3 regions of the Psychrobacter sp. ASPA161_9 genome follow, and region 1 is predicted to be linked to each of the others. Evidence: predicted binding sites of a transcription regulator. Region 1 holds the regulator's gene; each other region holds the start of a gene.
What was found. The regulator PhoB, encoded in region 1, activates phosphate uptake and scavenging genes when phosphate is short. The targets are predictions, from matches to a motif close to TGTCATNAANCTGTCATAA.

Region 2: a site for PhoB is predicted at 1,878-1,896, ahead of ACTQ9S_RS05870 (inorganic phosphate transporter). Genes of this name have one in related genera too.
Region 3: a site for PhoB is predicted at 3,760-3,778, ahead of pstS (phosphate ABC transporter substrate-binding protein PstS). Genes of this name have one in related genera too.

The regions. Positions count from the first base shown of each region.
Region 1 is NZ_JBEFNI010000012.1:35,673-46,433, forward strand. Features, by position in the region: gene ACTQ9S_RS12795 (M23 family metallopeptidase) at 1-132, shown strand, start outside; gene phoR (phosphate regulon sensor histidine kinase PhoR) at 201-1,301, opposite strand; gene phoB (phosphate regulon transcriptional regulator PhoB) at 1,364-2,068, opposite strand; gene dtd (D-aminoacyl-tRNA deacylase) at 2,267-2,722, opposite strand; gene asd (archaetidylserine decarboxylase) at 2,844-3,683, shown strand; gene ACTQ9S_RS12820 (DUF1287 domain-containing protein) at 3,799-4,401, opposite strand; gene ACTQ9S_RS12825 (isochorismatase family protein) at 4,502-5,077, opposite strand; gene fadA (acetyl-CoA C-acyltransferase FadA) at 5,329-6,501, opposite strand; gene fadB (fatty acid oxidation complex subunit alpha FadB) at 6,729-8,888, opposite strand; gene ACTQ9S_RS12840 (polyprenyl synthetase family protein) at 9,610-10,689, shown strand.
Region 2 is NZ_JBEFNI010000003.1:305,139-315,899, reverse strand. Features, by position in the region: gene ACTQ9S_RS05875 (ATPase) at 1-1,371, shown strand, start outside; gene ACTQ9S_RS05870 (inorganic phosphate transporter) at 2,094-3,701, shown strand; gene ACTQ9S_RS05865 (aminotransferase class I/II-fold pyridoxal phosphate-dependent enzyme) at 3,881-5,536, opposite strand; gene msrB (peptide-methionine (R)-S-oxide reductase MsrB) at 6,192-6,617, shown strand; gene ACTQ9S_RS05855 (glutathione peroxidase) at 6,684-7,172, shown strand; tRNA gene ACTQ9S_RS05850 (tRNA-Val) at 7,548-7,623, shown strand; tRNA gene ACTQ9S_RS05845 (tRNA-Asp) at 7,673-7,749, shown strand; gene ACTQ9S_RS05840 (hypothetical protein) at 8,326-8,655, shown strand; gene ACTQ9S_RS05835 (tyrosinase family protein) at 8,750-10,761, shown strand, end outside.
Region 3 is NZ_JBEFNI010000015.1:4,967-15,727, forward strand. Features, by position in the region: gene ACTQ9S_RS13465 (molybdopterin cofactor-binding domain-containing protein) at 1-1,559, opposite strand, end outside; gene ACTQ9S_RS13470 (FAD binding domain-containing protein) at 1,562-2,554, opposite strand; gene ACTQ9S_RS13475 (2Fe-2S iron-sulfur cluster-binding protein) at 2,551-3,207, opposite strand; gene pstS (phosphate ABC transporter substrate-binding protein PstS) at 3,850-5,013, shown strand; gene pstC (phosphate ABC transporter permease subunit PstC) at 5,223-6,176, shown strand; gene pstA (phosphate ABC transporter permease PstA) at 6,243-7,175, shown strand; gene pstB (phosphate ABC transporter ATP-binding protein PstB) at 7,426-8,184, shown strand; gene phoU (phosphate signaling complex protein PhoU) at 8,263-9,057, shown strand; gene ACTQ9S_RS13505 (MliC family protein) at 9,135-9,503, shown strand; gene ACTQ9S_RS13510 (RidA family protein) at 9,664-10,761, opposite strand, start outside.

The DNA.
Region 1 (10,761 bases):
GTTGATGCTGGCGATATCATTGGCTATGTCGGCGACAGTGGCAATGCAAAAGGCACACCGCCACATGTGCATTACGGTATTTATATCAATGGTAGCGCAGTTAACCCCTACCCATTTTTGCAAAAAGATTAGCGCGCATAGGTGTGTAAAACTGGCCAATACTAACGGCTGCTTACACATGGTAGAGATCGACTGTAGTATCAGTCCGTAGGCGCTGACCGAACATGGGCAGCTGGGAATACTGCACTAAAAGTCGAGCCTTTGCCTTCCATCGACTCAATTTGCAAGTTGGCATCATATTGATACAAGACGTGTTTCACAATCGCTAGTCCCAACCCGGTCCCGCCTGTGGCACGACTGCGACCACTATCAATGCGATAGAAGCGCTCCGTCAAGCGCGTAATATGCTGCGGCGCTATACCAATGCCATTATCTTCGACGGCGAAGCGGCAGCCGTCTGAGGTTCTAGTCCAGCTAATGGCTATATTGCCACCTTTTGGCGTGTACTTAATGGCGTTAATCACCAAGTTAGATAAGGCACTATTTAAGTACATCTCTGACCCATACAATCCATCATAGGTGTCTATCTGCAGGTGAATGCTATGATTATATTCTTGGTTATAGGCCTGCGCGTCATCATAGATATGAGTCAGTAGCTTGGTCATATCGATATAATTCAGCTCATGGGTTTCTTCGATTTCGATTCGAGAGAGCAGCAATAAGTCATTAACAATTCTATTCATCCGTGCAGTCTGCTGGGTCATCAGCTCAAAACCGCGCCGCCACTGCGATGGCATGTCGGGCTGATCTGAAAAGTTTTCGAGATAGCCCATGAGCACTGTTAGTGGTGTTCTGAGCTCATGCGAGACATTTGCCACAAAATCGCGGCGCATCTCCTCTAAATGATGCAAGCGAGTCACATCATAAATAATCAATAACTTCTCGTCACCAAAAGGCGTGAGCTCACATTTCAAATAACGCTTAGGGTCTCGCCATGACGCCATATGAACCCCATCGTTAGGTGTGGTCATCGTCTGATAGTACTGACGAAATTCAGGTACGGTAATGAAGTCAAAAATGCTCTTGCCCTGATCGGCTGCTTGCAGTAATAGCAAATCCTCTGCGGCCTGATTCCACCACTCCAGACTATCATCATCATTCAGCAAAATTACTGCATCTTGTAGTGCCCGTAGTGAGCTTCTGATTTTCTTAAGTTGACCCATTACTTCTTGCTGAGCAACTTGCTCTTGCTTTCCCTTTTCTTGCTTACTTTGTTGCTCGTTTTCCGTAGGCGTTATCATATAATTCATTATCCTTACCACTATCTACTGCGTTATGATTCACGTGCCGTTTTTTAAAATGGTTATACTTTTTCAATGAGACTAGAGAACCGATAACCCGTACCACGAACGGTTTGAATTAAAGTATCGCAGTCGTGGGGCTTCAATAATTTACGTAAACGCCTGATGTGTACATCAATGGTCCGATCTTCAATATAGACATTACCGCCCCAAACCTGATCTAGCAATTGTGTCCGCGTATAAGCACGCTCTGGATGGCTCATAAAAAACGCCAACAGCCTATATTCTGTTGGACCAATATCAACGACCTTATCGTTAGCCATAACGCGTTGGCCTTTGGGGTCTAGGCTCAGTTTACCTATTTCGATAGGCTTATCAGCACTCAGCGCACTACTACGACGCAATACCGCTTTAATTCTTGAGATTAATTCACGTGTTGAAAAGGGCTTGGTCATATAGTCATCAGCACCAGCATCAAGGCCATGAACCTTACTATCCTCTTCACTTTTGGCCGTCAACATAATGACCGGTATCTCAGCGAGCAATTCATCACTTTTGAGCATGCGACAAAAATCAATGCCGCTTTTATCTCCGGGTAACATCCAGTCTAATAAGATCAGCGCAGGACGATGATCCACCACTTGTTGATGCGCTTCTGAGACATCAGCTGCCTGCAAACTATCAAATCCGGCCATCTCCAATGTCATCACAACCATCTCACGAATCGCTGGTTCATCTTCGACAATCAAAATCTGCTCATTATACATACGACAACCTTATTATTAAGCATTGGTAAAAGCTATATGGTACGGAAATTTAGGGTGCAAAAAAGGCGATAAACATTCACTAATGTCTGCTTATTAAACGGATTAATTATGACAGTTTGATGACATTCGCGTTTTAAACTTCTAGGGCGTGTCCTCATTTTAAAAATGGTAATAAAAATGAGTACACGCTTTAATACCTTATACTATTTCTAATAAAAAGTTTAGCGGCCCATCATTGATACTTTCGACCTGCATATCAGCAGCAAACTCACCAGTTGCAATATCAGGATATTGGGTCTTAGCATAAGCGACTAATTGCTCAAACAGTACTTGTGCTGCATCAGGTGCCATCGCGCCGCCAAAATCAGGGCGACGGCCTTTGACTGTCTTCGCCATCAAAGTAAACTGCGGTACCAACAACAACTCGCCGCCTACCTGCTGCACGTTTAAATCTAGCTTGCCATACTTAGCTGGATCATCATGATTATCAAAAATACGATAAGTTAGGATTTTATCGATCATCCGCTTTGCATTCTGCAAGTTATCGTCATGCCCTAAGCCAATATATGCCACTATTCCGTGCTCAATTGAGCCTATACAACATTCATCAACTGTAACACTAGCACGATTTACCCGCTGAATAAGTGCTTTCATAGATTACCTCCTTAAACAATTATGGTCATACGATTGAGTGCTGACCATGATAAAATACAAACACTTCTTATTATTTTCCAGCTCTATCTTCTCATCTTAATTATTATTCTGGTAACCCGTTATGACTTTATTTACCACTATCCAGCAGTTTGTACCGCAGCAAAAGATCAGCAAAGTGGCCGGACGTTTAGCCGCCAGTCGTCATCCAATAGTTAAACGCGCCTTTATTCGTAGCTTTGCCAAAGCTTATAACGTAAAGCTGGATGAATATGAACGCCAGAGCCTCAACGCTTACGAAAGCTTTAATGACTTTTTTACCCGTGAGCTCAAAGACGATGCCCGTGCTATCGATACTACCGCGCATGGCATCGTAAGTCCTGCTGATGGCATAATTTCCCAGCTCGGTCAGATAGAAGACCACAAAATGCTACAGGCTAAGGGTCGATACTACGACATCGGACAGCTACTTGCCGATAGTGAAGATGGCAGCTATTTCGCTGATGGTAGCTTTGCTACTGTCTATCTAGCTCCTAGCAACTATCACCGCGTACACATGCCATTTGCGGGAACTTTGACTAAAACTCGCTATGTGCCTGGCACACTGTTTTCAGTCAATACTACCACTGCCGCCAATATTCCTGACTTGTTTGCGCGTAATGAGCGCTTGGTTTGTATGTTCGATACGGCATACGGTAAAGCAGCAGTTGTAATGGTCGGAGCCATGATTGTCGCCGGTATCGAGACCGTAGCGACAGGCAAAATTACGCGAACCGATGATATTCAAGAAGCTGATCATGACATGAAACTTGAAAAAGGTGATGAACTTGGCCGCTTTTATTTAGGTTCAACCGCTATTGTCATATTGCCCAAAGCTGCAAAAGCTGACTGGCAAGATAACATGATGGCTAATAGTTTGGTACAAATGGGTCAGCTGTTAGGTATGGCCAATACTGACAAATAAAATACCACTAAAAAACCCAGTCAGTAGCAAGTATTTATTGCTATTGACTGGGTTTTATTTTTCTTATAGATTTACTGTGCTTTCCGAGAACGTCATACTAAAGTTATCGTCTACGTTAATAACGAAAGTGCTTAGTAATAGGATAAGCAAAAAGGATATTCTCTTCTTGAGTACCGCTTCCGATGTTATGAATAATTAGCGGCGTACCATCGGCGGCCTTCTTATCTGAGACGATACCAATATGCGGCAAATTGCCGTCTGGTAGTCGCCATGTCACAATGTCTCCTGCCAAAAAACTGTCTTTATCAGTGATAGATAGTGATTTACCATGATTATCAAAAAACACTTCGAGGTTGGTCACACGGCGATGATCAATATTCTTATCTGGTGATTTTAGGCCCCAAGTCTTTGGATATTCCGACCAACTTGACTTCATGTCGTGATTAACTAGCTGCTGTAAATCTATATTTTGTAAACGATAAGCGCGCACAATTACATCGGTACTTATGCCCGTATCCATTGGCACATCGCCGCGTGGAAAGTCCATTTGACGATAGGCAGGATCATAGCTAACTGTCACTCCGATCTGTTTTTTTGCATCCAGCGCCAGCTTATTTCCACTACTAATAGGGCTGGCAGCCATCACCGGCTGTATCATCATCAATGAGAATGCAACTGCTAAGAGAGGTTTTAAACCGTACTGCGTCACCCTATTCATTCGTTGTGCCTTATATTTATCTATTTTATGTTGAATAACATCTGATTAGGCAATTCATTATATAGCTCATTTAATAATAGTTATCTTTAATAATAATTAGCTACTTAATCAGATTACTAATGGTCTTAAAGGCCGGATCTTTACTAGTGCGACATAGCTCAAACAAGACAGTTTCAACAGTAGTAATGACCCCACCTGCGCGGCGAATACGCCGTATGGCTTGTTTTTTGTCGTACGGGAAGCGTGACCCTACAGCATCGCCAACGATTACTGGTTGCATGCCATTATCTAGTAAATCTAACGCCGTCTGCATGACACACACATGCGTCTCAACGCCAAATAGTAGAACGATACTACGATTTTGTTGTGCTAAATAATGCCATGAATCATCGTTGTCGCAAGCACTAAACGTAACTTTTTCAAAACTTTTAGCGTTATCACCTTCTAAAAGCTCAAAAATCTCAGGCAACGTATCACCGAGCCCTTTTTTATATTGCTCATTGAGCATAATAGGAATACCAAGAGCCTGTAGACCTTTAATTAATGTTGATATTTTTTTGACGATGTTCTCGTGATCGTAGATATGTGGCGTTAGACGCTCTTGTACATCAATAAGCATTGCTTGCGTGTTTTCGCGGGCAATGCGGTAGGTACGATCGGTAATCATAGTGGCCATGTTAGGTACACTCCTTGTACGCTTGCAGCAGGTCGCTGCAGACTAAATTGTTAGTTTATAATTATTAGATATACTCTTATTTAGTCATATTTCGTTCAATGCGTCAATGACCATCCTCTTTATTAACAACTTACGAACGTTGTGTCATAGAGGCTTCATTATTATTTACCAATAAAAAAGCCTCCAATCATCTGACTGGAGACTTCTTCTAAAATGCTGAAATCTTGCAAAGCTACTACAAGTTTAGAAAATTAAACACGCTCAATAATCGTAGCGATGCCTTGACCAAGACCGATACACATCGTCGCTAGACCAATTTCTGTATCAGACTGCTCCATGGCATTTAACAAGGTAACCGTGATACGAGCACCCGAACAGCCTAGTGGATGGCCTAGCGCAATTGCGCCACCGTTGATATTGACGATGTCTTGCTTGTCCGTCAAGTTCAAGGCTTTAAGGACTGACAAGCCTTGCGCTGCGAATGCTTCGTTTAGCTCGATGGTTTGCATATCATCGATGCTCATGCCAGCACGCTTAAGTGCTTTGTTCGTGGCAGGTACAGGACCGTAACCCATGATAGCCGCATCACAACCAGCGACTGCCATGCTACGAATACGAGCACGAGGTTTAAGACCTAGATCTTTGGCTTTTTGTGCGCTCATCACTAACATTGCTGACGCACCATCAGATAATGCAGATGAGGTAGCAGCAGTCACTGTACCGCCTTTAGGATCAAAAGCTGGACGTAGCTTTTGCATTTGCTCCATCGTTGCATCTGGGCGAATTACTTCATCAACGGTACATAGTTGCAGACGACCAGTCGCATCATGACCTTCGATACCGATGATTTCATTGTCAAAACGACCTTCAGTGGTCGCAGCCCATGCACGGCGATGAGATTCAAGACCAAAAGCATCTTGCTCTTCGCGGGTGATGTTGTTCATACGACCAAGCATTTCCGCAGTCAAGCCCATCATGTTTGAGGCTTTTGCATAATGCTTTGACGCTTCAGGGTTTAGATCAACACCATGCATCATACCTACGTGGCCCATGTGCTCAACACCACCGATGATGAAAACCTCACCTTGGTTGGTCATGATTTGAGCTGCAGCAGTGTGTAGCGCCTGCATAGAAGAACCACATAGACGGTTGACTGTTTGGCCGCCCGCTGTTTTTGGAATACCAGCCAGCAGACCGATGTTACGACCGATATTCAAACCTTGCTCTAGGGTTTGGTTGACACAGCCCCAAATGATGTCTTCAACGTCACGTGGGTCAAAGTCGTTACGCTCAACCAATGCACGTACTAGCTCAGCAGATATGCTATCAGCGCGGACGTGACGGAACATACCGTTTTTAGTTTTACCCATCGCTGAGCGTACGCCATCTACGATGACCACGTCTTTTGGACTTAAAGTTGTCATACTGTCTTCCTTTTCAATTTTTATTGTCAGTGTTGTCGATCCAATCTGGCTCTATACTCGTCAATCTCGCTACCAGTACGATGTGTATCTTGGTATGCAATCTGACTGTATTAAACTTTCATTGAACCGACTAAAACGGTACGTTTGCGGTCAAAGCTATCGATATAGCCATTGCTATCCGCTTCGCCAGCAAACGTACTGCACTTCATCCTAGTAATGACTGCCTATTACGCTGTTGCGTAAAAAGTTTCGCCTGCTTCTGCCATGTCGCGAATCTTTTGCGGGGCTTCATAGGCTTTGCCAAGGTATGCGTACTTTTCACACAGTGCCAAGTAGTTATCTAGACCCATTTGGTCGATATAACGGCAAGGACCACCGCGGAATGGCGGGAAACCAACGCCCATAATCATCGCCATATCCGCTTCAGATGGCGTGCTAACGATGTTGTCTTCTAGGCAGCGTACGGTCTCATTACAGAAAGCCAGCATGGTGCGGTCGATTATCGCTTGATCCTCAAACGTTTGCTTGTCGCTATCAGTCGTCGCTTTTAATAGCTCATAAGTCGCTTCGTCAGCCACTTTCTTTGGCTTACCACGCTTGTCTGTTTCATACTTATAGAAACCAACGCCGTTTTTCTGACCTAAACGCTCGTTCTCATATAAATGCTGAATCGCACCTTTATAATCAGGCTTCATGCGGTCAGGATACCCATCTGCCATGACTTCTGCACCATGGACACCAGTATCTAAACCGACGACGTCGATTAGGTAAGCAGGACCCATCGGCCAGCCAAATTTTTCCATAACTTTATCGACATGAACGAAGTCAGCGCCTTGCTTAAGTAATAAGTCAAATGCGCCGAAGTATGGGAACAATACACGGTTCACTAAGAAACCTGGGCAATCATTCACCACAACTGGCACTTTACCCATCTTAGAGGCTAAAGCAACAGTAGTAGAAATAGCTTCTTCTGAAGACTTTTCACCACGAATGACCTCGACCAATGGCATACGACTCACAGGGTTAAAGAAGTGCATACCGACGAAGTTTTCTGGACGCTCAAGTGCTTCCGCTAGGAAAGTAATAGAAATAGTCGAGGTGTTTGACGCTAGGATACAATCGTCTTTTACTAGGCCTTCTACTTCTTTTAGTACCGCACGCTTAACGTTTGGATTTTCTACTACCGCTTCGATAACGATGTCAGTTTCAGCAAAGTCACCATAGTTAAGCGTTGGACGGATACGGCTCAAGGTTTCACCCATTTTGGTTGGGGTCATTTTACCGCGATCAACCATCTTGCCTAGTAGCTTGCTGGCTTCGCCCATACCAAGATCTAATTGCTCAGACTTGATATCTTTCATAATAATTGGCAAGCCCTTGCTCGCTGCCTGATAAGCGATACCGCCGCCCATGATACCAGCGCCCAATACAGCCGCTTCATTGATGTCATGTGCTTGCTTGCTGTGCTGCTTCGCTAATTTTTTAACCAATTGATCATTTAAGAATAGACCAACTAAGCTTTCTGCTTGTGGCGTTTTCGCCGCTTTAGCAAAGTAAGTCGCTTCCACTTCAATTGCTTTATCACGTGGCAGATTTACATGCTTTTCAATCGCTTCAATAGCAAGCGCAGGCGCAGGATATTGCTTAGGATTGGCTTTGGCAAAGATCATACCTTTTGCACTGTTAAACGCCATCGCTTGCTCAAGCTGATTTAATTTAACAGGCACCAGTTTCTCTTCACGCTTCGCTTTCCAATCAAGCTCACCTGAGATACATTTTTTGACTAGGTCAATCGCCGCATCTTGCAAGTCATCAGCAGGTACTGTCGCATCAACTAGGCCTAATTTTAGTGCATCAAGCGCTTTTTTAGGTGCACCAGTTGCAATCAATTCAAGAGCATTATCGATACCAATCACACGTGTACTACGAACCGTACCACCAAAACCTGGGAAGATACCCAGTTGAGTTTCTGGTAAACCGATAATCGCTTTGTCACTCATGACGCGATATTCGCAAACTAAGGTCATCTCACAACCACCGCCAAGCGCCGCGCCATTGATAGCAGCTACTTTCGGGAACGGTAAGTCTTCAAAGCGATTAAAAGTATCATTAATACCAACGACCCACTCTTTAATCTCACTTTCTGGCTTCTTAAATGAGCCGACGAATTCAGTGATGTCAGCACCAGCGATAAAGACGCCTTTGCTTGAAGTGACGATTAAACCTTTGACGTCATCAGACTTTTCAAGTGCACTGACCGCTTCAGTAAACTGCTTATTGGTCTCAGCATCAAACTTATTCACGCTCTCATTTTCGGCGTTGTACTGCATATTGGCGATGCCATCCTCTAGCATTGTCACCGTGATGCGATTTCCTTGATATACCATTTCAAACTCCTTGCTATGTAATAAAAACTATTTGATAAAAATCAAATCATAAAAGCTACGTTTTAGAATTAAAATGAATAGCTCGTTGCTGTTAATAAAACGAGTAAAAATACTGTCAACTTGCAAGCTTGTAAACGAATAACTTGCTAAATTGAGCAGTGATGATGTCTTTATTATCCCGCGCTCACTGACATGGCGCATCGTTATTATCCTAATTTTTTGCTTCGATATAAGTCTAATGATAAATATATTCAATCAAACGTAAATTTAGACGCAGGTTTAATCCGTAGCAGGTTCATTCCCTAATAGTAACTTAACTACGGGGCTTTTGTACCATTAGACCATTTTGACGTCATTTAGTGTAGGGGATTATGCCCCCGACTGTCACAAGCTAATGCCAGACTCACAAGTCACTATTAAATTATTAGCTGGTGAACCGCTACCTAGTAAATCAATAGCTGACATTTTCCTTATGACAAGCCTGTTTTATATATCAGTCAGCTTATAGGTTATTCTTACAGTTAACATCATTAATCAACATTACAGTCAACACTTTATAAAAACACATTCAACCTACAAGTTAAATCACCAATACGTAACCAAAATAAAACAGCGCTTAGCGTGTACGTACAAGCCGTATCAGCTATCATGCTACACTAGCTTGTTATTCGTTTTTATTCACATCTTTTCTATTTCTATTCACATGGTGGTTGGTTGAGTTATGTCTGTTTCTTCTGCGCCTCGTTTTGTGCCTTTTACCAATTTTGAGCAATTCCATAGCACGTTGCGCGCGCAATTAGCGCAAGATATCGAAGTACTGTTTGCCTATGCAAGCTTACCAAATCCACTCAATGATGCTTGTCGCTATGTAATGACGGGGCAAGGCAAATTGGTGCGGCCTTTATTGGTAGCCAGTAGCTTTGTTAGCATCGATGCGAGTATTAGTACAGATATTGATATAAGTGTCATTGATATAAGTGTCGATGTAGACAACCCCTCATCTGACCCTACAAATCTGACAGACCACTTGATAAGTACTGATTTCGAGTCGTTGTTAGAAAACGACTCAGATTATGATATGTGCCGCCGTGCTGCATTGGCTGTAGAGCTGCTGCATACTTACTCACTGGTACATGACGATCTGCCATGCATGGACGATGATGAACTGCGCCGTGGTCAGCCGACTTGTCATATTGTGTTTGACGAAGCCACTGCTTTACTGGCTGGTGACGTGCTGCAAACACTCGCTTTTGAAGTGTTAACTGCCGAACTTCCAACCTTTGCACCTTTTGATTCAAACATCGCCAGCCAGCTATTAGCAGTATTTGCTCCGCGCGCTAGGCGCATGGTATCTGGTCAAATGCTTGATCTTAATGCTGAAGCCAGCGCTAATATTTTACAAGAAGATTTAGAGGCTATCCACCGTGACAAAACTGGCGCGTTAATTGAAGCCGCTATGCTGATGGGCGGAATTTGTGCTGGCGCGACCGCTCCACAGCGTATGGCATTACAAGAATGCGCGCAGCATATTGGTCTGGCTTTTCAAGTCCAAGATGATATCTTGGATGTCACCACAACCACTGACACTTTAGGCAAGCCTGCTGGTAGCGATGAAAAATTAGACAAATCTACCTATGTAAAATTAATGGGTGTGGATGTGGCAAAAAGCTACGCACAATCCTTATTTGATGATGGCAGTGCAGCCATCATTCGTGAATTGAGCAGTCGCGAGCTTAGCGATAATGAAGACAATAATGCGTTATTAGCATTGATAGAATGGTTATGGTCGCGTAAAAAATAATACAGTCAACTCAATGTAGAAACGATATAGCATGACTGGTATGAATTTTTTGCAGCCTCTGTCGGCATAGGC
Region 2 (10,761 bases), on a different contig from region 1:
ATGCATATGGCAACCGTAGCCATTCAGGATGAGGATATTAAAAAATCAACGCGTAATAAAAGTAAACATTCCAAAGATAAGTGCTCTAAGCATAAAGCTATTAACTACAATGATTCAGATAAACATCAAATGCTACCTATTGCTAAATGGCAAGATTATTTGCAGCAGCAGCTGATTAAGTTGCAGATATTTGAGCGTGATCTAGCGGCGAACCAAACCAAGATACTTAAATGCTGGTTTCATGTTGATGTGGATACCTTGCAGGCACGTCTAAAGGATAAAGAGGCCGACCCACAGTTTTTATATCAAATTGATTGGAGTGATACCGAGATATTAGCGCAGTTTAATCATGTTGCAGCTGCGTTATTAAGGCAACAAGATGACTGGGTAATTATTGATGGTAGTGATAAGTCGCAGGCCGCTACTGAATTTTGTCATGAAGTATTGCAAGCTATGCAGATGGCGCTTGCGAGTAGCGTGCCTGCAGATGATGACAAGACTGACGAAATTACCGATGGAATGGCTGATAAACCCACTAATGCTAACGAAAACAACACTAATAACATTAATAACAACAGCGAAAATAGCGATAACAGCAATCAGAACTTTGCATCTAAAAACCCTGAATCTAGGAACTTTGTACCTGTCAAGATACCTGAGAAGCTTATAGATATTGATGATCCAGATGTGGATAAGTCAGACTATAATAAGCAACTTTTGAAGAAGCAGGCCAAGCTTGCAGAGTTACTACGTGCACGCGAGGGTCGTCATGTGGTATTTGCCTTTGAAGGAATGGATGCTGCTGGCAAGGGCGGCGCTATCAAAAGGCTGGTTGCACCACTCGATCCACGTGAGTACCAAGTTTATAATATTGGCGCACCGATGTTATATGAGTTGCAGCACCCATATTTGTGGCGATTTTGGACGAGTCTGCCAAATGAGCAGACTGATCGTATAAGCCGTATCGCTATCTTTGATCGTACTTGGTATGGACGAGTATTGGTGGAGCGTGTCGAGGCGTTAACAGACGAGGCAGTTTGGCAGCGAGCCTATAATGAAATTAATCGTTTTGAAGCAGACCTAACAGTAGCAGGAACGATTGTTATAAAGTACTGGCTTGCTATAGATAAAGAAGAGCAGTTAAAACGTTTTGAAGATCGCCGCGAGACCCCGCATAAGCAATTTAAACTAACTGATGATGATTGGCGCAACCGTGATAAATGGTCAGACTATGTGCAGGCAGCGGCTGATATGCTGGCACGTACTAATACAATCGATACACCATGGTGCGTGATTGCAACTAATGAAAAGCGTCGTGCGCGTTTAGAGGTACTAGACCATGCTATTTCACAACTAAAATCCCGCTCATAGATATTACATTAAGTACGATAGTATTATTGCAAATCAATTGAAAAGTGATTGAGTTTAAAACATTTTGATATTAATACTTCATATGTTTTCTTTGACAATTCACTGTGAATATTGATAATAGGGCCAACAATAACTGAAGACTCTATATACTCTTATTTAGCCTAAGCAAAAATAAGGCATTATAAAGACAGCTGATGCAAATATCTTCGGTTACAAATCTTATAGTATCAGTATGCATTATGTTCAATTATTTAATATAATAGGCACGTGCTCGCAATGGCTGAATAAGCAATCTGCTAATTTCAGCGCAAAGTTATATTACAAATGGGTTATTAGCCTTATTTAATAGCAATAATTAAGTTGTTAAAATTGACAGTATCATGAACATAGCTATCATGAGTGAATATTTAAGCCGCAAGATGCTTTAATCAAATGATTTAGCGTTATACCTTGCGGCTTAGTAGTATGTTAGACGCTCTAATTTCTATCGCACGTTTATAACGTGAAAAAGTCAATATAATGACAAAAAATCGATAAAAATCTACAAGCCAATAAATTTCTAAAAAAGTACTTAAAGCAGTGCTTCAAAACAGTATTCAAAAGAACCATGTCGCGCATATGATGTTATGACTTTAATCCTCCTCTGACATAGATAGTGTTATGCGTTGCAATGTTATCAATCGCAAGTATTTTCAATCAGCTTACGCAAGGCGTATTAATTTATGGGTATTAGCAGCAGTTCTACAGAGCCGACCAAACCAGTTGGCAATATGAGAATCAATCTATTTTTTGCTATTTTACTGATTGCGATGACCAGCTATTTTTTATGGTGGGGATTCGATTACACCCTGCGTCAACAGACAACGCTATTCATTGTTGCGACGGCTTTTGGTGTCTTCATGGCATTCAATATCGGTGGTAATGATGTCGCCAACTCTTTTGGTACCTCAGTAGGTTCTGGCACCTTGACTATCCCGCAAGCGTTATGTGTGGCAGCGATATTTGAAGTGTCGGGGGCAGTACTTGCTGGTGGTGAAGTGACCGATACTATTCGAAGCGGAATTGTCGATTTAGATGGTCTGAGTGTCACGCCCAATCAGTTCATCTATGTCATGCTTTCAGCTTTGATTGCTGCTGCATTTTGGCTGTTGTTTGCTACGCGTAAAGGCTTACCAGTTTCAACGACGCACTCCATTATCGGTGGGGTTGTTGGTAGTTCCATTGTCCTTGGCATCACTCTGGGCGGTACTGAGATGGCGCTATCAACGGTAGATTGGGGAACCGTTGGAACTATTGCTATCTCTTGGGTATTGTCGCCGCTACTAGGTGGTGTTCTGTCCTACCTCCTATATGGACGGATTAAGAAAAACATCATTGAATATAATGATAAAACAGAGGCGCACATTGCGACACTCAAAGGCAACAAAAAAACCTTAAAGCAAAATCATAAAAAGTTTTTAGACGCTCTAACAGAATCAGAGCAACTCGCTTATACTTCAGCGATGTTACGTGACCAAGAAATCTACAAAGATGATGATTGTATCGTTGAAGAATTAGAAACCGATTATTATAAACGGCTTTATGAAATTGAAAACGAGCGCAGTAACCTTGACACGCTAAAAGCACTCAAACAATGGGTACCTATTATTGCCGCTGCAGGTGGCGCAGTAATGACTTCTCTAGTCGTCTTTAAAGGCTTGAAAAACGTCAATAACGGCTTGACGACCCTGCAGGGTTTTTTAATCATGGGGATGATAGCGGCGTTGGTGTGGCTCGCGACCTTTATCTATACCAAGAGTATCCGTGGTAAACATAAAGAAGACTTGACCAAAGCGACGTTTATTATGTTTAGCTGGATGCAGGTCTTTACCGCATCAGCCTTTGCATTTAGTCATGGTTCAAATGATATCGCTAACGCTGTCGGTCCATTTGCAGCGATCATGGATGTGATTCGTACTAATAGCATTTCCACAGAAGCTGCGGTACCACCTGCTGTGATGCTGACCTTTGGTGTGGCACTTATTGTTGGTCTTTGGTTCATTGGTAAAGAAGTTATCCAAACAGTGGGTACAAATTTGGCAAAAATGCATCCTGCTTCTGGTTTCTCAGCTGAATTGGCTGCCGCTGCTGTAGTTATGGGTGCATCGACGATGGGTCTGCCAGTATCGAGCACCCATACCTTAGTAGGTGCGGTACTGGGTATTGGTATTGTTAATAGAGATACCAACTGGAAACTCATGAAGCCGATTGGTCTGGCTTGGATCGTTACTCTTCCTGCAGCGGCTTCAATGTCTGCAATCAGTTATATCGTATTGGTCAACATCTTTTAATGCTAAGGTTGTAAAGTTGGTAAATCAGACTTTATGAGTTAGGTAAACACAATAAAAAACGCTTATCCGTATTTTGCAGATAAGCGTTTTTTTGTATTCAAGTTAAAGCTGAGTATTTAGAGCGTGACATCAATTAGCCATTTTAAGCCTCACGATCTAGATGATCACATACCCTAGATTTAAGCAGTACCGAATTGCTGGCGTTTTTTGGCAAAGAAGCGATCTAAGCGCTCCATAGCGTCTTCTAAATCATGCAGGTTGGGCAAGAACACCACGCGGAAATGATCAGGTGCATCCCAGTTAAAGCCAGTACCTTGCACCATTAATACTTTTTCCTCTAGTAGCAGCTCCATCATAAACTGCATGTCATCCTCTATAGGATAAACGGCAGGATCCATCTTTGGAAAGCAGTAAAATGCGCCTTGAGGCATGGTGCAAGAAATGCCTTTGATAGCATTAAGACGTGAAACAGCCATTTCGCGTTGCTTATGTAAACGTCCTTTTTCTGAAGTTAATTCTTTCATACTTTGATAGCCACCCATCGCGGTCTGAATTGCATACTGTCCTGTGACGTTTGAGCATAGGCGCATGGACGCAAGCATGTCCAAGCCTTCAATAAAATCGCTGGCATGTTGTTTTTTACCAGAAACCATCATCCAGCCAGCGCGAAAGCCTGCAATCCGATGCGATTTAGATAGTCCGTTATACGATAAAATAAGAACCTCATCAGACAAGGTGCTCATTGGCGTATGCACCATGTCGTCATAAAGCACGCGATCATAAATCTCATCTGCCATAATGACCAAGTCATGCTCAATGGCAACTTCAATGATTTGTTTGAGGACTTCATCTGAATAAAGCGCACCCGTAGGGTTATTAGGATTGATGACGACAATGCCTTTGGTCTTGCTAGTAATCTTTGATTTGATATCTTCAATATCAGGATGCCAGTTGTCTTCTTCATTACAGCGATAATGCACTGCTGTACCGCCAGCGAGATTGGTTGCTGCTGTCCATAATGGATAATCTGGCATCGGAATCAAAACCTCATCACCATCATTCATCAACGCCTGCATAGTCATGACGATCAGCTCAGAAACGCCATTACCTAAATAGACATCACGCACGTCTACGGCAGATAGCAGGCCTTTTGATTGGTAATATTGCAGTACAGCTTTACGTGCCGAAAAAATACCTTGCGAGTCTGAATATCCAGTGGCTTCAGGCAAGTTCATTGCTACATCACGCAGGATTTCATGTGGTGCGCTAAGTCCGAAGGGAGCAGGGTTACCAATGTTTAGTTTTAAAATACGCTGACCTTCTGCTTCCATCTTAGTCGCTGTTTGTAGCAATGGTCCACGGATGTCGTAGCAAACGTTTTGTAATTTAGTAGATTTTTTTAGTGATGTCATAGTATTACTACCTGTAGTTATTTTATTTTTTGAGTCTGCTTGCTGGTCTGTTGATTGTATTGCGCTGTTAGCTTGCTTACTGACAGTTTTTTCTTGTGAATTATAAGATGGCTGATGACTGGCTTGAGTATCTAATAGGCTAGCTGGTCTATCGTTGTTAATGGTGTCTTGATTCTTGTCGTCATTCTTTAGGTCGCCACGAAGTAAGTAACCTTCGCTACATCCCAAGATACGTGCGAGAGTTGGCAGTTTGGATGAGACGATACCGTTAGTGCCACGCTCCCAATTGGAGATCGCGCCGCGACTAACTTTTGCACCAGCTTCAGTCATCGCTTGAGCCAATTGCTCAGCAGTAAGACCCTTATCTCGACGCAACTGTACTAAACGTTCGGCTTGTGTCAGCTTGTCCTTAGTATCACTCATAATCGTCCCAGCCTTCTATTTTGTTAGAGCTGTTTTAATGACTCTAATTAGGTGTTTTTAATAAATTAAGATTTTAATTGGTATGGAATTATATTTTCACTGTGTCTATTGCAAGATATTATTGCATTATTTACATGGATGCAAGTTTTTTAACAATTGATAATGCAAGTTATTCTTGCATTAAGTTAAGTGAGAATGTAATGGTAGTTTCAATAAGATTATAAATATCATCATAGCTAACATAGAAATTAGTAATCTGCATTAAATAAACTGGAAATGACACAGGTTCTAATCGTCACATAGGGTTGTTATATTCTTTATAATCATGATGTTATTAAAGTTTTAACTAGCTTATTAGTGTTTACCTCACAGCTCGCATTTCTACGTGTAGATTTGGTAAATGTAGAGAAGGATTTATTGTGTAATCATGGTGAATTGCTATATCTTATTTATTTACTATGCTGAGTACTACACACATACATACATTAACAAATACGGGCAGCGGGTTTTAGATACTTGCCTTGAATAACTGGCTTATAACCAACAGATAAAGAACGTTAGATTAGTCTCTTAAAGTGTTCGCAATAGTACTTTATTAACAGACTAGATAATGATTGGCAGACTAGATAATAAATACTCAAATTAAGGATAAACCATGCAAGACAATCAACTTAGCAAAGAAGAGATCAGCCAGTTAACTGAAGCTGACTGGAAAGAACGCCTGAGCGCCGATGAATATCACGTAATGCGCGAGAAGGGTACAGAACGTCCATTTACTGGCGTTTACAATGATACTGAGGATAAAGGTATCTATCGTTGTAAAGGCTGCGGTGCTAATTTGTTTGACTCTGCGAGCAAGTTTGATGCTAGCTGCGGTTGGCCAAGTTTCGATCAAGGGATCGATAACAGTGCTATTGAAGAGCATGTTGATAATTCATTGGGCATGACTCGTACAGAAGTCACATGTAGCAACTGCGGTGCACATTTAGGTCACGTATTCCCAGATGGGCCAAGTGAAACGACAGGCATGCGCTATTGCATCAACTCAGTTGCTATCGATTTGGACGAAGCAGACAAGTAGAATAAGTACTGTTAAGACGACTACATTTTGCACCATTCAAGTAAGTGATTAAAACAAGGATAGCTGATGAGCACTATTTATGATTTTACGGCTGAGCGTGTAGATGGTACGCAGCAAGCGTTTTCTGACTACCAAGATAAAGTGTTGCTACTGGTCAATACTGCTAGCAAGTGTGGCTTTACGCCTCAGTTCGAGGGTCTAGAAGCACTTTACCAGCAGTATAAAGATCAGGGGCTAATGATCATCGGTTTTCCTTGTAATCAATTTGGTAGTCAAGATCCAGGCACTAATGACGAAATTGGTGCGTTCTGTCAAAAGAACTATGGCGTGACCTTTCCTATGATGGCCAAGATAGATGTCAATGGTGACCATGCTCATCCTATCTTTGAATGGCTAAAAGAGCAAAAGGGTGGGGTACTCACAGATGGTATCAAATGGAACTTTACTAAGTTTTTAATCGGTCATAATGGACAGGTAATCGATCGCTATGCACCAACGACCAAGCCTGAATCAATGAAAGCTGATATCGAGCATGCATTAGTAGCCGCTAAATAGTCTGAATAACTAAAATAGCTTCATATTTGTAAAAATATAAAGCCAATTAAAACAATTGCTTGTCGAATTATTAAGTGATAATGCAAAAAATATGGAATAAAAGGTCAAATACTATTTGACAGCCAGTTGTAAATCTATATAATACACACCCACAGCAAGGGGCTTTAATTAATAAGTTCTGAGTTGTAGAAATTGTCGTTAAGATATTTCGATATTAACTAGAGCGTGACTACTTTAGTTAATAAAAGCTTTAGAAAATTCTATTTAAAGAATTTTCTCTTGTAGTAAGATATAGGAAACGAGTTTTATAGAATTTTCAGATACGAAAATTCTCTTGCGCTCGGATGAAGCAGTGCTTCATTTATTCCTCGCTCAGGGTGATTAGCTCAGTTGGTAGAGCGTCTGCCTTACACGCAGAATGTCGGCGGTTCGAATCCGTCATCACCCACCACTTATTAGCAAGTGGACCTGTAGAAAGGTTAGATGCTAAAACGACCTAAGCAGCGGTAGTTCAGTTGGTTAGAATACCGGCCTGTCACGCCGGGGGTCGCGGGTTCGAGTCCCGTCCGCTGCGCCATATTTAAAACGAATTTAGACTCTCGAGTTTATCCAAGTTTTGCCCCAAGTATTCATTTACTTGGGGTTTTTTTGTGCTTGATTACTTTGTATAAAATATTGATTTATAAGATTATTTTTTTTATAACTTAATACTTGTCAAAAACTTCTCTCTTGTTATATTCAGTATGTTTTCTCAAAAATGATTTTGTTGTTTTTTATCTTATTAGAGGATTATATTGGCAGATTATGTGATAAAAGATGGTGAAATATTGATATGTATTTATTAACTAAATGTTTTTAGTTATAGCTTATATCGAAAAATTCAGCTTGCGTCGTCTTTGCAAGAAGGTTACTGTTATAGATAATTTATGTATGCCGTTGCTAATTTTCATCTAAATATATCCATATATGCGGATATATTTATCAGATTGTAATAATTGTTCCTCATGCGTCTGACAAAAGTATTTTAGTCAACTGAGCTTATAATAATAATTTTAAATCCAGTGTCGGATTTATTCGGCAGTGAACCAATGATCCATGCTTTTGCAATGTGTAAAAAAACAATTGTACTAAACATCTAAATGGAGAAATTGAAATGATTGAGAATAACAAACCTACCTCAGACAAGAAGTATCCCAAATCCACAGAATATAAAGGACGGAAAATTAAGTTTTCTGATCTGCCAAGCTCTGACCTACCAAGCTCTGACCTAAAGGACAAGGCGGCACTTGAAGTCGAGAAACACATCGATAAAAGCCAAAAGCACTTACGGAAATTAAAGGTTGAAATCGATGACAAAGCATTTGAAGTCGTAGAGTTAAATGAAGGGATATTTGAGTCCGGTTTACTGCCGTATTCTTCGTACTCATCGCCGGTTGAGTTGGCACAAGACGTGATTGACTACATAACAGAATTTAAAAAATAAACTCTCTTAAAAATACAGTTTATCAAAATTCACACTGCCTGGACCTTTGCTTCAAGCATCTAATTCCAAGCATCTTATAAAGGAATTGTCACTCATGACTTGTAGAAAAAATGTGAATGCTCTGACGACAGAGGAAAAGGCAGCTTTCATCACCGCTATTAAACTTATGAAGGCCGAGGAGTACGTGTACGTCGACAACCCAAACGATGAACCACACGTACGTGCCAGATATCCTAATATAACCAACACCTATGACAAGTATGTACTCGACCATCATATCGCTATGTATACAGGGACCCCAGGAGGGTGGGGGAATGGTTTTTTGACTCGCAATGCAGTGTACCGTGGTCCAGCGTTTTTGCCATGGCAACGTGAGTTTATACGCCGTTTCGAGCTGGACTTGGACAGATTGGTGCCCGGGGTGACTTTGCCATATTGGGACTGGGCGTCAGATGCGGCGGACCCTATGAATGCGGCGGTCTGGACGAATGACCTTATGGGCGGTAACGGATCTGGCGCGAGTAGAGTGGTTCGAAGTGGTCCATTTGCTTATGATGATGCAGATCCAGATAACAGTTGGGTTATTATTAATTATCTTGGACTACCCGACGGCGGATTGGTTCGGAATTTTGGCTCGCGCCGTAACACTCCGAACTTGCCCACTCAAGCGGACATTGACGAAATACAGCAGATTTCCACATATGATAGCGGTAATTTTGATACTAGTAGCGTGGGTTATCGCGGCGCAAACGAAGGCCGCATACCTGTCAATGGAAAAACACCTCCGCCTAGTAATACCCATGCTCTCGTACATGAATGGATAGCTGGCTCTATGATGCTTGGCACGTCGCCCAATGACCCGGTGTTTTTTCTGCATCATTGCTTTGTGGATAAATTGTGGGCTGATTGGCAAGCGCTGCATCCAACAGTACCTTATGTACCGGGCAACACGGCAAGCAATAATCTTAACGGTCACCGCTTGAATGACAATCTTGTTGGTTTGGGTACGCTGATATCTGCAACGTTGGATCACCATGCTATGGGGTACTCATATGATACGGATACGCCGCCTATAGTGACCCCGGTCAACACGACGTTAGTATTTAACGACACCCCTGTGGGTAGCACCGCTGTGCAGGCTGTAACTTTTAACATTAGCACCCCAACTCCTGATAACAGTTTTTGTAGAGATTTGATATTCACTATCACAGCCGGCCCGACAGGCACGGGGTTCGGAACTCCTAACGGCGATAGGGTCGTCGTTAATAGAGACAATACGAATACGGCGCAGGTTTGGTTTTCTTACACGGCTACCAGTGACACTGATCCAGTTACGGGAGAAGCAGAAATTACCAGTGTGCAAACAGGGCAGACGTGGCACATTAGTTTGTCTGCCAACACTATAGCTGTCAATACCACTAGAAAGAGTGTGAATGCTCTGACGACAGAGGAAAAGGCAGATCTCATTACCGCGATTAAGCTCATGAAGGCCGAAGAGTACGTGTACGTTAATAATCCAAACGATCCAGCACACGTACGTACCAGATATCCTAATATAACCAACACCTATGACAAGTATGTACTTGACCACCATATCGCTATGTACACGGCAACACCAGGAGGTTGGGGAGGGGATTTCATGAACCGCAATGCGGCGCATCGCGGTCCATCATTTTTGCCATGGCATCGTGCGTTTCTACGTCGATTTGAGATGGACTTGGCCAGATTGGTACCTGGGGTAACTTTGCCGTATTGGGACTGGGCAACAGATGCAGCAGATCCTATGAATGCGGCTGTCTGGGCGAATGATCTTATGGGCGGCAATGGATCTGGCGCGAATAGAGTGGTTCAAAATGGCCCATTTGCTTATGATGCAGCAGACATAGAGAATAGCTGGGTTATCATTAATTATTTTGGACTACCTGACGGCGGATTGGTTCGAGATTTTGGCAGTAGTACTCCGAATTTGCCCACTCAAGCGGACATTGACGCAATCCAGCAGATCTCCACTTATGACAGCGCTGCTTTTAATCAAGCCAGTGTGGGTTATCGCGGTGCGAACGAAGGACGTCTGCCTGTCAACGGAAAAACACCTCCGCCCTCCAA
Region 3 (10,761 bases), on a different contig from region 1:
ATTTCAATATGATCAATAGGCAGCCCCAATAGATCCGCAGCGACTTGGGAGAATACCGTATAAGAGCCGGTACCAATGTCAGTCATGTCAGTTTCAATAATGGCTTTCACACCAAGCTCTTTTGAGCTATCTACCTGCAAGGTGGCCCGAGCTTCAGAAGGCTGTAATTGGTTACCACGAGCAGATGCTGCCATACCTGTGCCTATCCACCAATCGCCCTCTAGCTGACTGGCAGGTTTGGCATTACGTTGCTCCCAACCAAACTGCTCAGCGCCTTGTTCCATGCAGGCAATGAGCTTACGCGATGAGAACGGAATGTCCTGACTGGGGTCATTTTTAGGTTCATTACGGCGGCGCAGCTCAATAGGATCAATATCCAACTGCGAGGCCAGCTCGTCCATGGCACATTCAACCGCAATCATACCAACAGCCTCGCCCGGCGCACGCATCGAGCCTGATAATACTTGGTTCATATCTACTTGTTGGTAGTTTACTCGGCGGTTCTCACCACGATATAAATACTGGGTAGACAATGCTGTTGGCTCAAAAAACCCTTCTTCAGGTAAATTACTAGTCACCGTATCGTGAATCATGGTATTGATAAGACCGTTTTCATCGCAGCCAATAGCGATACGCTGACGGGTGTTTGAGCGCCTTACCGTTGCTTCCATTACCTGTGGGCGAGTCATAGTAATCAGCACTGGACGACCAAGCTCTTTTGCTGCAATCGCTGCCGCAATTGACTCTGGAGCGATGCCCAGTTTGCTGCCAAAACCGCCACCGACATAATAAGCAATCAATTGCACTTGATCTTTCTTTAAATCCAAGGCATCCATGACTTGCTGTTTGCAAGACGCTATCATCTGGTTAGATGTGTACATAATGAGCTTGTCATCTTCCCAATATGCCAATGTCACATGTGGCTCCATAGCGGCACTGTTTTGGCTTGGGGTATGATACACGCGATCAACAGTTACCGCAGCATCAGCCAATCCTTGTTCTGGATCGCCTTGTTCAGAGTTTTTATCTGAACCTTCTTTTTCATTAACATCATGAGCATTGGGCAGCTCTTTGGTAAAGTCGACAGCAGCTTTGTCAGTTTCGTCTTTATAGGTCACTTTGATAGCATTTGCGCCTTCTGTTGCCGCCTCAAAGGTTTCGGCAATCACCACCGCTATCGGCTGACCATGGTAGAAAATCTCGCTCGCGCCTTGCTTGGGTGCTTTTTTTGCACCGCCTTGCTGTGAATTACGTAAAAAATGCTCAGGATCAGTCACCACTTTGATAATCCCGGGAATATCCTCTATAGAGCTACTGTCGATACTATCTACTGTGCCCTTAGCAATAGTTGCCCCAACCAAGACGCCATAGACTTGGTTTTCTAGATGAATCTCTGCTGAATAAGGCGCTTGACCACTGACCTTTAATGAGCCATCAACGCGATTAATGGGTTTACCAACCAGTTTGCTTGCCGTTTTGTCAAATAAGGTTTCGACAGGCTTATCCATGGTCATTTTTTTGGTCGATTCTGCTGGAAGTACTGAGTCCAATAATGACATGATTATGCTCCCTTGCCCGCTAATGCGCGCTGAATAACTTGTTTCAATAAGCGACGTATCAGTGGTATCTTGAAATCGTTTTGACCACTACCCTTGGCATCTTTTAATAATAAATCCGCCGCCTGCGTAATAACATCATCATTGCCATCAGTGTCAGTCAATAATGCTTCGACTGCCTCATTGCGCCATGGCTTAGTACCGATACCGCCGAATGCTAAGCGCACGGTTGCCAAATTACCGCTATCATCAACGTCTATTACTGCTGCACAAGATACTAAGGCAAACGCGTAAGAGGCACGGTCACGCACTTTGTCATAAGTGTGCATACCCTTGATAGGCGCTGGCAGAACCACATGAGTAATAAGCTCGCCTGACTCTAAAACGTTTTCGATATGCGGCGTATCTTTTGGCAAACAATAAAAATCTTTGACCTCAATCTTACGAGTTGAGCCGTCAGCTTTTACCGTTTCAATGGTGGCATCTAGCAAACGCATCGCCACAGCCATATCCGATGGATGCTGAGCAATACAAGCGTCGCTCGTACCTAAGATAGCTAGAGTGCGATTTTCACCCTCAATAGCGGGGCAACCTGAGCCCGGATTACGCTTGTTACAGGCGCTGTCCGTCTGATAAAAATAATAGCAACGAGTACGCTGTAAAAAGTTACCGCCAGTCGTGGCTTTATTGCGTAGCTGTCCAGTCGCCCCTGCCAATATGGCGCGAGACAATACCGGATAACTTGCAATGACATCAGGATGGGCAGCTAAATCACTATTGCTGACCAGCGTACCGATACGCAATCCGCCGTTATCAGTCGTTTCTATCTGTTGTAATTCTAAGCGCGTTACATCAACTAATTTAGTTGGCGTTTCAATCTCTAGCTTCATTAAATCTAAGAGGTTGGTACCGCCTGCGATAAATGAGGCTTCTTTAGGAGTAGCAAACATAACCGCTTGCTGCGGTTCAAGGGCACGAATATATTCAAAGCGTTTCATGAGCGGCCTCCTGATGTGCTATTGGCAGTCTTATTATTCGACGACTTGTTACCTAGCTGCGCCTCACTTGGCGGCGGCGACCAAATACCAGTTACTTCTGAGCCTTGTACTGAATTACTTACAGACGTTGTAGATTTGTCGGCTACTTGGCGCTCTAATACTTGAGAGATGGCTTTAATAATATTGGGATAAGCGGAACAGCGACAAATGTTGCCACTCATACGCTCAGCGATTTCTTGTACTAACAGCCCATCAGGATTTTGCAGGTCAATAGTAACGTGGCTTGGCCAGTTTTGTTTGACCTCTTCTATCAGTGCCGTCGCTGAACAAATCTGCCCAGGGGTACAGTAACCACACTGGAAAGCGTCATGATCTTTAAAAGCTTGCTGCAACTCAGATAACGACTCAGGCAATCCAATACCCTCAATCGTCGTAATCTCATCGCCATCGTGCATGACCGCTAGCGTCAAACATGAATTCACGCGCTCACCGTTAATGAGGATGGTACAGGCGCCACATTGACCGTGGTCACAGCCTTTTTTGGGTCCAGTGATTTGTAGATGTTGGCGGCAGACATCGAGCAATGTCGTGCGCGGATCGAGATTATCAAGCTGATAATCCTGCTTATTAATCGTTAACGTCAAAGTAGACATGCTGGCTTCTCGCTGGCGGATGATGATAGTTTCCAGATGAGATATTGCTATTCATCCATCTATTCAATATTAATTAACGTTCTGTTAATTATTAAAATCTTAAAAAGTATTGAGGTTATTTTTCCTTAATTGTTCTTAGCTTATAAATCCTTAGTAACTTTTTATTGGCAACTTCCTATTTCTTTACAGTCTCCTATCAACGGAGACAAATTCGCTTATTAATATCAAGAAAATTGACTCAAATAATCCGTTATTTGGTCAACTGTCAAGCTACTGTCAGATATTAAATACAGCCTAACATCATAATTAATATAGAAAAAAACAAGCTATACATTAATATGCTTCGCCCAGCTTACGATATTGTTTTTTTGTAGTAGATGGGCAAGAAGTGTTAACGCTCAAGCAAATCTGCCTCTTTCTCATCTGCGCTTACTGAACTAAAACTCCAACTTACAACTATTTTAATTCAACCTTTTATATAGTCATTTTATATAGTCATTAACTTATAACGACCAATCTAAAATTTCACTGCTAATAAGATAAATTTCTTATTGTCATCAAACTGTCATCAAAGCTTGGCAAACTACGACACATCTCACAGGAAGTACATTTTGCACTGTTGTCAAACTTTAGGAGTCTTACATGCGTTATTCGTTATTAGCAGTCGCCGTTAGTTGCACTTTAATACTCACAGCTTGTAATAAATCAACCGACACCGCAGAGTCAGCTACTGATAGCAGTAGCGCCGTAACCAGCACAGAAACAACTAACAAAACAACCTCCTCGTCAGCGACCGATTTTAAATCTGCTGAAAACATCGCCATGAACATCACTGGTGCAGGTGCTTCGTTCCCGCAACCTATTTATGCTAAATGGTCTTATGACTACAATGCCGCGACTGGTGGTCAAGTGAATTACCAATCAATCGGCTCCTCAGGCGGCATCAAACAAATTCAATCAAAAACGGTAGACTTTGGCGCTTCTGATGCACCGATGACACCTGAAGAGTTGGATGCAGCAGGACTTATTCAGTTTCCGACCGTTATCGGTGGCGTAGTACCGATTGTAAACATCGATGGCATAGAGCCAGGCCAGTTAAAATTGGACGGCACAACGTTAGCAGATATCTATCTGGGTAAGATCAGCAACTGGAATGACCCAGCAATTAAAGCCATGAATCCAGACTTAACGCTTCCTGATGCCGCCATTACTACCGTGTTCCGCTCGGACGGTTCAGGCACAACGTTTAACTTTACGGATTATCTGGCCAAAGTTTCAACTGACTGGAAAGATAGCGTCGGTGTTGATAAAACCGTCAAGTGGCCAACCTCTGCCACGGGCGCAGGTGGTAAAGGTAACGAGGGCGTATCAAGTTACGTCAATCGTATGAAAAACTCTATCGGCTACGTTGAGTACGCTTACGCCAAGCAAAATAATATGTCACATGCTGCATTGAAAAATGCGGCTGGCAACTTCGTGCAGCCATCTGCTGAGACCTTTGCAGCAGCAGGTGATATCGACTGGTCACAGCAAGCAGGCTTTTATAAAGTCATCACCAACTCTGAGACTGAGCAAGCATGGCCAATCGCAGCGGCGACCTTTATCTTAGTGCATAAGCAGCCAGAGAATCCGCAGCAAGTGGCTGGCGTGTTGAACTTCTTCGATTGGGCTTACACTCAAGGCGATGATAGTGCCATGGCGCTTGATTATGTTCCTTTCTCTGATACCGCCGTTGCGCTCTTTAAAGCGCAGTGGAATGAAGTCAAAGGCAGCGATGGTCAACCCGTCTACAAACCAGCTCAATAGTTTTTAAAAACCCGGTAATGATTCTCGAATTACCCTCTTAAACAATTATTCTCCGGTAGTTGTTTAAGAGGTTTTATCACAGTAAATTTATAAGTAGAGCCGACAATGCATATCGATAGCGCTACTTAATAAGATTTAGTTTGCTGTGATAAGACCTGATTAATTTTTTTGAATCTTTTGATTTAACCCTATTTAATGCTGAGACACTTATGAATGACCTAAGGTCCCAACTGGCTAAACAAAAACGTTACGACGCGCTATTCGTCAATGCAACTAAGGCTTTTGCCATCCTCGTTCTCTTATCATTGGGCGGCATTTTAGTCTCTTTAATCATTGGAGCTTGGCCAAGTATTCAAACATTTGGTCTCGGCTTTTATACCAGTAATAACTGGGATACGGTTGCCAATGAGTACGGTGCGTTAGCGCCTATATATGGCACGCTGGTCACTTCGTTTATCGCTATTTTAATTGCCGTGCCAGTCAGCTTTGGTATCGCGATATTTTTGACTGAGATGTGCCCAAACTTCTTAAAAAAGCCCCTCGGTATCGCTATTGAGCTACTGGCAGGTATCCCCTCTATCATTTACGGTATGTGGGGTTTGTTTGTATTTGCGCCTTTTTTTGGCGATCACATTCAGCCGTGGTTTATTGAACACGTCGGTCCACTGCCTATCATCGGTAAGCTATTTACGGGTGCGCCAATGGGACTCGGCATGTTTACCGCTTCACTCGTACTTGCCATCATGATTATTCCTTTTATCGCGGCCACCATGCGTGATGTCTTTTCCGTGGTACCGGATTTATTAAAAGAATCGGCTTATGGCATGGGTGCGACGACATGGGAAGTCATGTTTAAGATTATCTTGCCCTATACCAAAGCTGGTGTCGTTGGTGGTGTCATCTTAGGACTGGGTCGTGCCCTTGGCGAGACCATGGCCGTGACATTCCTCATCGGCAACGCCTTTAATATCAGTCCCAGTCTATTTACTTCTGGGGTTACCATTACCTCAGCCCTTGCCAATGAATTTGCAGAAGCCTCTAGTGAGCTACATCTGGCGTCGTTATTACATTTAGGCTTAATCCTATTTGTCATCACTTTCATTGTGCTGTCTTTGGCTAAACTCATGCTTATGCGCATGGATCAAAAAGCAGGCAATCGATAGCAGTTCGATTTCCTCGGTAAATTTCGATGGTTATTGGTATTGATAAAAATATGGGAAACAAGTTCTATGCCTTCTAACAACGCGACTAATGCAAACAGCGCAATCGACGCAATCAATAATGGCTTACCTATTAAAAACAGTTTTGAAGGTCGTTATAACAAGCGCCTTTATAACAAACGGCGCTGGGCCAACAAGCTTGGTTTAGGCTTCGCGATGTCAGCGATGTTTTTTGGCTTATTTTGGTTGTTTTGGATTTTATTTACGCTCTTCGTTGAAGGTTTCCAAGGCATGGTGCAAATGCCTATTTTTACCGCCGACACCCCACCTCCTATGAGTGCAGGCGGTTTACGCAACGCCATTGTCGGTTCAGTCATGTTGGCGTTTTCAGGATTGTTTATCGGCGCGCCTATTGGTTTGATGACAGGGATTTATTTGTCTGAGTTTTCTCAGGGCAGCATGCTTGGCAAAGTGACGCGCTTCTTAAACGATATTTTGCTCTCCGCACCATCGATTGTCATTGGTCTCTTTATTTACGCCTTGATGGTAAAAGGCCAAAGCTTTTCTGGTTGGGCCGGTGCACTGGCATTGGCACTAATTGTCATTCCTGTAGTCGTGCGTACGACTGAAAACATGCTTAATTTAGTGCCCAATAATATTCGTGAAGCTGCTTATGCACTGGGTACACCGAAGTGGAAGATGGTAACGCAAGTCACTATTAAAGCGGCTCGAGCGGGACTTACCACAGGCGTATTGTTGGCCTTTGCCAGAATCACCGGTGAGACTGCGCCGTTACTATTTACGGCATTGAATAATCAATACTTTAGTACCGATATGAGCCAGCCAATTGCTAACTTGCCTAATACCATCTATCAGTTTGCTATGAGCCCTTATGACAATTGGCATGCACTCGCATGGGCAGCGGCACTGCTTATTACTGCTTCGGTATTGGTATTAAATGTCTTAGCAAGATTCATTGGCAGTCGAGGTCAAACCAAATAGCAGTCAGAGTAAATAAAGCCTGCCGCCAAATCACCTTACATATAGCATTTACTTAAATTTATATTCATTAAGCTAGGTTGGATAAATTATGAATAACGTCATAAGCAAAATCCGTACAACAACTAATACTAACAACTTTAATACGCCAAAAGGCAATCTATTAAATAGACCGATGTCGACAGCAGCGCAAATGCAGCAACCAGATGCGTCAAACTTAAATAAGCAAACACTGCATGATATTCCTAAAAACATGCCTGCAGCTAAAATGCAGATTCGAGATTTGAGTTTTTATTATGGTGATTTTCAGGCACTAAAAAACATCAATATCGACATTCCTGATAAAAAAGTGACTGCCTTTATCGGCCCCTCAGGTTGCGGAAAATCGACCCTGTTACGTACTTTCAATCGTATGTATGACTTATACCCAGGCATGCGTGCAGAAGGCAATATCAATCTTGATGGCAAAAACATCTTAGGTAAAGACGTCGATGTCAACTTGCTACGCGCGCAGGTCGGTATGGTCTTTCAGAAGCCAACCCCGTTCCCAATGTCCATCTATGACAATGTCGCCTTTGGTGTGCGTCTCTATGAAAAGCTAAGCAAAGCTGAGCTGGATAATCGTGTGGAATGGGCGCTAAAAAAATCGGCATTATGGCCAGAAGTAAAAGACAAGCTAAAAGCGTCAGGCTTATCTTTATCAGGCGGACAGCAGCAACGATTGTGTATCGCCCGTAGTGTCGCTACCAAGCCTGAAGTACTGTTGCTCGATGAACCAACCTCTGCATTGGATCCTATCTCAACGGGTGCAATCGAAGATTTGATAGAAGATTTAAAAAATGACTACACCATTGCCATCGTCACCCATAACATGCAGCAGGCGGCGCGAGTGTCAGACTATACGGTCTATATGTATTTGGGCGACATGATTGAGATGGGCGAGACGGATCAAGTATTTACCACGCCTACGCAAAAAGCGACGGAAGATTATATTACGGGTCGTTATGGTTAACGTTGAGATTTGCATTAAAATTCAGCAAATTAAAAATATATCACGCCATTAAAATACGGATTTCAGGGAATACCTCTCATGCAAAGTGACAAGCATATCTCTAAAAGTTTTGATCAAGATCTGGATGAAGCCATTCGCTTATTTTTATACATGGGTGATAGCGCTGCCAACCAAGTCGCCAAAGCCATCCACGCCCTCATTGATAAAGATGAAACGCTGGCACAAGAAGTCATCGATATGGACTTTGATATCAATCGGATGGAAGTTGAGCTTGATGAGCATATTTTATTATTGGTCGCCAAACGCCAGCCAGCTGCCAGTGATTTACGCTTGGTCATGTCCATTAGTAAAGGCGTGGTTGACTTAGAGCGTATCGGCGATGAAGCAGTCAAAATTGCCCAAATGGCAAACAAAATTGCAGCACAAGGCAAGTCATCATATGGTTACGCTGAAGTCCAGCATCTCAGCAATCAAGTTCGTCTCATGCTACATAATGCGCTAGAAGCCTTTAGCCAGTCCAATGCGGAGCAAGCGTTTGAAGTCATGCGTAATGATGGTTTGGTCAATGATGAATACCAATCGGCGATTCGCGCTTTGATGACTTATATCATGGAGGACTCGCGGCACGTCTCAAAGGTCATTAATATCATGTGGGTATTGCGCGCGCTTGAGCGTATTGGTGATCATGCACAGAACGTCGCCGAACTAGTTATTAACTATATTAGTGGGCAAGATGTACGCCATTCAGACTATGCGCTGGTCGAAAAAGCCGTGCAAGAAGCCAATGATAGAATAGCGGCACGTCAAGTCAGTACAACATCAGCCACCATGTCGATAACTGACTGTGAATCGTCAAATAATGGCGAAGGCTGACAAAATAGACACAGCTTGTTGTAAGATATGCCTCGCATTGTTACCCTGATGAATTATTAGTACCGTTGAGGAATATTATGAAAAAACTACTGGCTGTAACTCCTATTATTTTGTTATTAGCAGCATGCGCGACTAACGCACCAATGAATAATAGTAATAACACGCAAGCACAGAAAGCTCAAACTTTTACCTGTGACGATAACGCTAAAGTGGCTGCCGCTTATTCAGCGAACGGTAAAGTTGCTAACTTAAGCTTGACCCTGCCTAAGCTTGGCTTACGCAATAAAAGAGTTTATCTTAAACAAGCAGTATCAGGTTCTGGTGCTCGTTATATTAAGGAATCAAGCTCTAAAGCTAGCTACGAATGGCAGACTAAAGCTAATGATGGCGTCCTGAGTATTCGCTCAGTAAACGATCGCAAATACAGTGTTACTTGCCGACTATAAGAGCAGCAACACCCCTTTTTGAACAGTACCCCTTTTTAAGCAATATCTTCTTCTAAGTAAACCCTCTTCCTATTATTAGGAAGATCTAACAAAAAGTGCCAGTCATTGAAATGACTGGCACTTTTTTATTAAAAGACACTGTTATTAATAATTACTATTCTCAAGCTGGTGGCGTACCTTCGGCGTTGGATACGACAGTATCAATCTGTATCAAAGCATCCATAGGAATAGCGGCGACGCCAATCACTGTTCTAGCTGGCAAGTCGCTATTGAAGAAGGTCTTATAAATATCATTTACCACATCGATATCCGTGATGTCTTTAAGTTGGATAGTCATTTTCACCACATCATCCATAACATGGTCGATACTTTCTACAATAGCTTTGATATTTTCTAAGCACTGTTTGGTCTGCGCTTTGATATCGCCATCGATTAGCTTGCCTGTTTCAGGATTGATAGGTAATTGACCTGAGAGATGGTTGTAATGAGAGAACGCCACCGTTTGTGTTGATAGCGGGTTCTTCGGCGCTTTATCCGTATTGTTAGCCTTGATAGTGATGCCATGTTTATCTTCAGTGGCTTGTGGCGGTGTGCCATTTCCATGAGACACGATAGCATCAATCTGTACTAAAGCATCCAGCTGTAAATCTGACGCTACAACTATCGTGAGGGCAGGTAAATAGGCCGCGCTTCCATCACTGGTTGACTCTGGAAAGAATTCTTTATAAACGTCATTTACTACGTCCACATCGGCAAGATTTTTTAAAAAGATATTTACTTTGACAATTTCATGGAGAGGAACGTCGATACTTTCTAAAATTGCTTCGATGTTTTGTAGGCATTGCTGTGTCTGCTCTTTGACACCACCAGCGACCAGCTCACCAGTTTCAATATCTACAGGCAGTTGCGCTGAGATATTATTGTAATGAGAAAAAGCGACCGTATGCGGCGATACTGAATCCTTTGGTACTTTTTCATTGTTTTTTGGCACTTTTACCAGCTCAACGGGTGCTTGCGGATAAGTACCTTCACCGTTTGAGATAACCGCGTCCATTTGTACTAGAGCATTTTCCATGGGTAGCGCTGCTACTGCTATGACCGTCCGTGTCGGCAAATAGCCTTGAAAAAATGCGGGATAAATCGTATCTATTTCTTTAATATCAGCGATATCTTTTAAAAATATATTAATTTTGATTACATCATTCATGTCATGATCGATGCTTTCTACAATAGTTTTGATATTTTTTAGGCACTGTGC